2 regions of the Exiguobacterium sp. LL15 genome follow, and region 2 is predicted to be linked to the other one. Evidence: a T-box and tRNA genes for the amino acid it is inferred to sense, from the RefSeq annotation. Region 2 holds a T-box; the other holds one or more tRNA genes.
The links. A T-box is a leader RNA that pairs with one kind of tRNA and senses whether it is charged. The one in region 2 lies ahead of ileS (isoleucine--tRNA ligase), so its partner is inferred to be a tRNA-Ile.
Positions count from the first base shown of each region.

Region 1: it has a tRNA-Ile gene. The T-box ahead of ileS (isoleucine--tRNA ligase) is inferred to sense a tRNA for this amino acid. The anticodon was not compared.

Region 1 covers NZ_JANFNX010000001.1:1,976,034-1,979,458, reverse strand. The annotation lists gene NOM72_RS10380 (Na/Pi cotransporter family protein) at 59-1,702, shown strand; tRNA gene NOM72_RS10375 (tRNA-Met) at 1,830-1,903, shown strand; tRNA gene NOM72_RS10370 (tRNA-Ile) at 1,915-1,988, shown strand; gene NOM72_RS10365 (alpha-amylase) at 2,105-3,425, shown strand, end outside.
Region 2 covers NZ_JANFNX010000001.1:1,555,354-1,558,778, forward strand. The annotation lists gene ileS (isoleucine--tRNA ligase) at 1-1,327, opposite strand, end outside; T-box leader at 1,384-1,629, opposite strand; gene NOM72_RS08165 (GNAT family N-acetyltransferase) at 1,715-2,299, shown strand; gene NOM72_RS08170 (hypothetical protein) at 2,268-2,798, opposite strand; gene NOM72_RS08175 (hypothetical protein) at 2,805-3,188, opposite strand; gene NOM72_RS08180 (helix-turn-helix transcriptional regulator) at 3,181-3,390, opposite strand.

The sequences.
Region 1 (3,425 bases), 420 kb from region 2:
GTTGAGAAAATAAACTTTACAAACACATCAATCCACATGAAATAAAGGAGCTGGCAAGATGAACTATGATTTGCAGGAAATGATTTTCACCTTCATCGGTGGACTCGGGATTTTCCTATTCGGTATTAAGTATATGGGAGATGGGCTCCAAAAAACAGCAGGAGACCGATTACGTTATATCCTCGATAAATATACGACGAACCCACTGTTAGGTATCCTAGCAGGTATCGTCGTCACGATTTTGATACAGTCGTCGTCAGGGACGACCGTCATCGTCGTCGGACTCGTTAGTGCAGGTCTGATGAATTTACGACAGGCGATTGGAGTCGTCATGGGGGCTAACATCGGAACAACGATTACGGCCTTCATCATCGGCTTTAACGTCAAGGAAGCTGCGCTTCCAGCAATCGCCATTGGTGCTTTCTTGATCTTCTTCTTCAATAAAGAACGGGTTCAATACATCGGACAGATTTTCTTTGGCTTCGGTGCATTGTTCTATGGTTTGACATTGATGGGCGACGGAATGGCTCCACTTGAGTCAAGTGTCTGGTTCCGTGAGTTGACGGTATCGATGTCGGATAACCCATTGCTTGGTGTATTCGTCGGAACGATCTTTACCGTTCTTGTTCAGTCGTCGTCAGCAACGATCGGTATCTTACAAGAGCTATACGCTGGTGGCATGATCGATATCAAAGCAGCACTTCCCGTCTTGTTCGGTGATAACATCGGAACGACAATCACAGCAGTACTCGCAGCACTTGGTGCGTCGATTGCAGCTAAACGAACAGCAGCAGCACACGTCATCTTCAATATCATCGGAACAGTATTGTTCCTGATTGCATTACCAATCTTCTCAAGCTTCATTACTTGGATCACAGGCGCGCTTGATTTAGGTCCAAAAATGCAAATCGCCTTTGCACATGGAACATTCAACGTCGTCAATACGTTGATTCAGTGTTGGTTCATTGCGCAAATCGCATGGCTTGTACAAAAAATCGTACCGGGTACGGATACGACGATTGATTCAAAACCGCGTCATCTGGATCAAAATATCTTGAACCAATCTTCAGCACTCGCATTAAACCAAGCAAAGCTCGAAGTATTGCGTATGGGTGAATTCTCGAAAGACGCACTTGCAAAAGCACAGCGTTACACACAATCGCATGATAAGAAAGATGTATCGGAATCACAACAGATTGAATATGCGATCAACCATTTAAATACAGAAGTCACGAGTTATCTCGTTAAAGTAGCGGCACATGATTTATCAGAGCGTGAATCAAATGAGCACTCGTTACTGATGCATGCCGTCAACGATTTTGAACGGATTGGTGACCACGTCGAAAACATCGTCGAATTGGTTGACTTCCAAATCGTCAACCGGATTCAGTTCACATCATCAGCGAAGCAAGAGCTTGATGACATGTACGCTTTGGCACAAGAAATCGTCGATTGTGCCGTTCGCGCTGTCGAAGAGGATGATGTCACACGAGCTCGCAAGGTTCTGGAACTCGAAGGTAAACTCGATGCACTCGAACGGTCATTCCGTAAGCATCACGTCCTTCGTGTTAACGCTGGCGAATGTACGGGACAAGCAGGGATGATCTTCGTCGATCTCTTGTCGAACCTCGAACGAATTGGCGATCACGCTGTCAACATCACGGATCTCGTCCTTGAACAGCGGACGGCTTTAACGAACTAAGTGAAATACGATTTATCTATGACAGCTGATTTCAAAAAATGAAATCAGCTGTTTATTTTTTTGAAATAGCATATTGACAAGTTTCGCTACATCTCGTAATCTAGTAAGAGTAAGAAACATACATCATGGCGGTGTAGCTCAGCTGGCTAGAGCGTACGGTTCATACCCGTGAGGTCGTGGGTTCGACTCCCTCCGCCGCTACTATTACTTAAGGACCCTTAGCTCAGCTGGTCAGAGCAGACGGCTCATAACCGTCCGGTCGCAGGTTCGAGCCCTGCAGGGTCCATTCAGTAGAACGCTTCTCGTTGAAAAACGAGGAGCGTTTATTTTTGTTCCCCCGGGGAATAGTAAAGATATTGTAATAATATTCATACTATAGTAACTAAGGGAGAGCGAAGAGAGATGGAACGTAACCATACGATGATGCAGTTTTTTGAGTGGCATGTAGAGAATGATGGGAAGCACTGGCAACGCTTGAAAGAGCGGGCGCCTGAATTACGTGCTGCCGGCATCACGTCCGTGTGGATTCCACCGGCGTCAAAAGGTCAATCGGATGAAGATACAGGATATGGCATCTATGACGTCTATGATTTAGGCGAATTTGATCAAAAAGGAACGGTCCGTACGAAATACGGTACGAAAGATGAACTCGTCGAAGCGATCCAGGTTGCTCGTGAGAACGATATCGCTGTTTACGCGGATGTCGTCATGAACCATAAAGCAGCAGCCGATGAACTCGAGACAATCAATGTCGTCGAAGTCCATCCGGAAGATCGTTCGAAAGAAATTTCAGAAGAGTTTGAAATCGAAGCTTGGACGAAGTTTACGTTCCCGGGACGTAACGGAAAATATTCAGATTTCATCTGGACACATGAATTTTTCAATGGAACGGATTTTGATGCTCGTGAAGAAAAGACGGGTGTCTTTAAAATTTCCGGTAAAAATAAAGATTGGAATGATCAAGTTGATGATGAATTCGGAAACTATGACTATTTGATGTTCGCGAACATCGATTATAATCACCCTGAAGTCCGAGAAGAAATGATCCGCTGGGGACATTGGTTCCAAGAAACAATTGATTGCCAAGGTTTCCGACTCGATGCCATCAAACATATCAACTATGAATTCGTTCATGAATTCGCAAAATCAATGATTGAAAAAAGTGAAGGTGACTTCTATATGGTCGGTGAGTTCTGGAAATCAGATCTCGATGATTGTCGTCATTTCCTCGATAGCGTCGACTATACGATCGATTTATTCGATGTTCCGCTTCATTACAAGTTCCATGAAGCTTCGAAGCAGGGGCAAGACTTTGATATGACGACGTTGTTTGCGGATACCCTTGTCGAATCACACCCGACGAATGCCGTCACGTTCGTCGATAATCACGATTCACAACCGGGCGAATCACTGGAGTCGTGGGTGGATGACTGGTTTAAACAACATGCTTACGCGGCGATTTTACTTCGTAAAGATGGTTATCCATGTGTCTTCTACGGTGACTATTATGGTGTGCAAGGACCACATCCGGTAGAAGGAAAAAAAGAAATGATTGATGCCTTACTCTATGCACGGTATCACAAAGCGTATGGTGAACAAGAAGATTATCTCGATGATCCACATTGTGTCGGTTGGGTTCGTCGTGGAGTTGAGGAAATTGAGAACTCCGGCTGTGCGGTCTTATTGTCGAATGCCGATATGTGTGAAAAACGGATGTTTGTCG
Region 2 (3,425 bases):
TGTTCCAGTCGACGAGTTGCTCGAGGAACTTCCCGAACCGTCCTTCCTTGACGTGATCGGGGTACCACGTCACAGATGCATTGTTCGCAAGGAGTTGTTCCTTGACGGCCGTCGTCTCGATGAACCAGTTGTCTTGTGCGTAATAGAGCAGTGGCGAGTCACATCGCCAACAATGCGGATAGCTGTGCGTATAGCGTTTTTTCGCAAACAAGCGTCCCTGTTCAGCGAGCAGCTGGATGATCGCGACGTCTGACTCCTTGACGGATCGACCAACGAGTGGTGGAACGGCATCCGTGTAACATCCAGCAGCATCGACGACATTAACGAATGACAGACCGTTTTCCCGGACGACCCGGTAATCTTCTTCCCCGTACGCTGGAGCAAGATGGACAAGTCCGGTTCCGCTCGTTGCTTGGACGAAGGACGCCCCGACGACCGTATGACCATTCTCTGGCGTCACGAAATCAAACGGTGGTTCATAACGCAAACCGACGAGTTCCGCACCGAGCTGTTCGGATACGACCTCGACGGATTCCGAGAACAGTTCAGCGACTAACGCTTTAGCGACAATGAATCGCTCTCCTTCGAACGCTACTGTGACATACGTCAATTCCGGATGAACCGCCACCGCGACGTTTGCCGGTAACGTCCACGGTGTCGTCGTCCACGCTAGTAGAAATGTCTGTTCCATGCCGACGATCGGGAGTTTGACCGTCGCCGATAAGTCCGTCACGTCCTGATAGCCTTGCGCGACTTCATGGGAACTGAGTGACGTCTGACAGCTCGGACAATACGGTGATACACGATGTCCCTTCGTCAACCATCCTTTGTCATGGATCGTCCCGAGAATATGCCAGACGCTTTCGATATACTCGTCCTCCATCGTCACGTAAGGGTCATCCATGTCGACCCAGTAGCCGAGTTTTTCCGTGAAGGCACGCCACTGTGTTTCATAGGAGAAGACACTTTCCTTACAGCGTGCGATGAATGCTTCAACACCATAGTCTTCGATCGCTTGTTTGCCGGAGATGCCGAGTTGTTTCTCGACCCCGAGTTCGACCGGTAGTCCATGTGTATCCCAGCCAGCTTTTCGTTCGACCCGGAATCCTTGCATCGTCTTATAGCGGGCGACGGTATCCTTGACGGTTCGTCCGAGTGCATGACCGACGTGGGGTAAGCCGTTCGCGGTCGGCGGTCCTTCGTAGAATACGAATTCCGCTTCCGTGCGTTGTTCAATCGATCGTGCGAAGACTTGGTCTTGTTTCCATCTGTTGCGGACACGCTCCTCGCGTTGTTGTACGGTTTCTGCTTGATTTTGTGACGTCATCTCTTGTTCGCTCCTTTGTCGGTAACTAAGAGAATACAAAAAAGTCCGCCCCCTTTGACAGGGACGGACTTCACCGCGATACCACCCATATTCCGCCGAGAATGCTTATTCTCGACAGCACTTAGTTGCACACTATCATGCGCATTCCATGTAACGGTGGACACCCGGTCACGCTTACTGAATGGTTCAGCGTGACTTCTCAGAGAGGATCTTCATGATTGATCTGGCTACCGGCTCTCAGCAATCCCGGTTTTCTGTAAGGCAGAGGGACAATCATTACTCTTTCTCGTCAACGAAATGATATGCTCTTGTTGTGGAGAATCTTACCATATGACTTAAAGACTGCACAACAGCTTTATACATTTTCTTGCAAAGGAGTTTTTTTGAATGTTACATACTTTCCCAACGCTTAAAACGAACCGTCTCGTCTTACGCGAAGTGTTACCCGAAGATGCTACGAGTGTCCTCGCCTATTTATCAGACGAACAAGTCGTCAAACAGATGGGGCTCGACCCCTTTCAATCAGAAGCAGACGCGCTTGAAGAGATTGACTGGTACGCTTCGATTCGTCGCGATGGCACGGGTATCCGGTTCGGGATCGCGTTACAAGAAGACGATGTCATCATCGGCAGTTGCGGATTCTTGAATCAGTCGGCACGCCATCAGCGGGCAGAACTTGGTTTTGAGTTGAATCCTGCCTATCAGGGACAAGGCATCGCGAAAGAAGCAGCACTTGCAGTCATCACATATGGGTTTGAGAAGCTCTCTTTAAATCGTATCGAAGCACTTGTCTTACCAGCAAATACTGCTTCACACCAATTGCTTGAACGGCTTGGATTCCAGCGGGAAGGGTTGCTTCGTCAATATGAGAAAACACGTGGTCAGTTCGATGATTTGTATATGTACTCGATTTTGCGGAGTGAGTGGTCTGTCAAAGATCTCACTTTAGGTTCTTCGACTCTAACTCTTTGATCCGTCGGTAGACTTCTTCTACTTCTGATTGCGCAAACCAAGCATCGGGATGCTTTTCAAACATCAACAAATTGATGTACCATTCGATGTTATCAGGATCTAGTTCGACTGCTTTTTTTGCATGGAATAAAGCGATTACGCAAGCTCCCTCGAGATGGCAAAGTGGATGTAGCATCAATGAAGATGTCAAATCATGTATCTCGCTCGATTCGTGGTGTTGGAGTAAATAATTCATAAAGGCATATATCGTGAGATGAAACGTATCAAACCCTGCACTAAGAATCATGTTGAATTGCTCTTCTTTTGTTAACTCTAAAAATAGTTTCGCTGCTTTCTCGAAATCCATCTCAGCAATATGTTTCCTTAATCGGTACTCTAATTCTGTCACGGTGATTCCCTTCCTCCATAAAAAATCGCTGTTAATTGGCACTTGCACTTTTACACGAGTCGTCTCTCCCAGTAATGTATCTAACATCCATTGCAGAAGATCGACTGCCATTCCTTTTCATCGATAGGATCGTGCCTTTAGGAATTCAATGATCGGCAACAGTGTCAGTCCGATCGCGAACAAGACGATCAATAACAGATTCGCTGATTCATGCAAAAAGTAATCGAGACAGATGAATCCAAAAATCAGGACGATCAGAATTTTGTAGCTAACGAGCCCACTCTCCGTCGTAATCTTTTCTCCAAGTTCATCATTCGGTGTCGGTCGACTGTCTTCTCCTGAACGTGCCCACGTAAAATACGAGAAGAACATGATCAACAAAATCGCCAATTGAACAATCGAGAAGAACGTTACGTTGTTTTCGATGATCATACTAATGATGGTAAGACTCGCCACTATCACGAGCGTTACTAAAAATAAACCCGTTTTTTTCTTAGACATCCCATTCCTCCTGTTCTGAAATGAACAGATGATCGACTTGTGTCTGCAATACTTTGGCGATATTAAACGCTAATTGTAAAGTCGGATCATACTTGTTGTTTTCAATCGCATTGATCGTCTGCCGACTGACCTGACAGCGGTCAGCCAGTTCTTGTTGCGATAATTTTGCCGCTAGACGTCGCTCCTTAATGTGGTTTCTCATGTCCATTCCTCCACGACGTGTCAAATTCTTTTTAC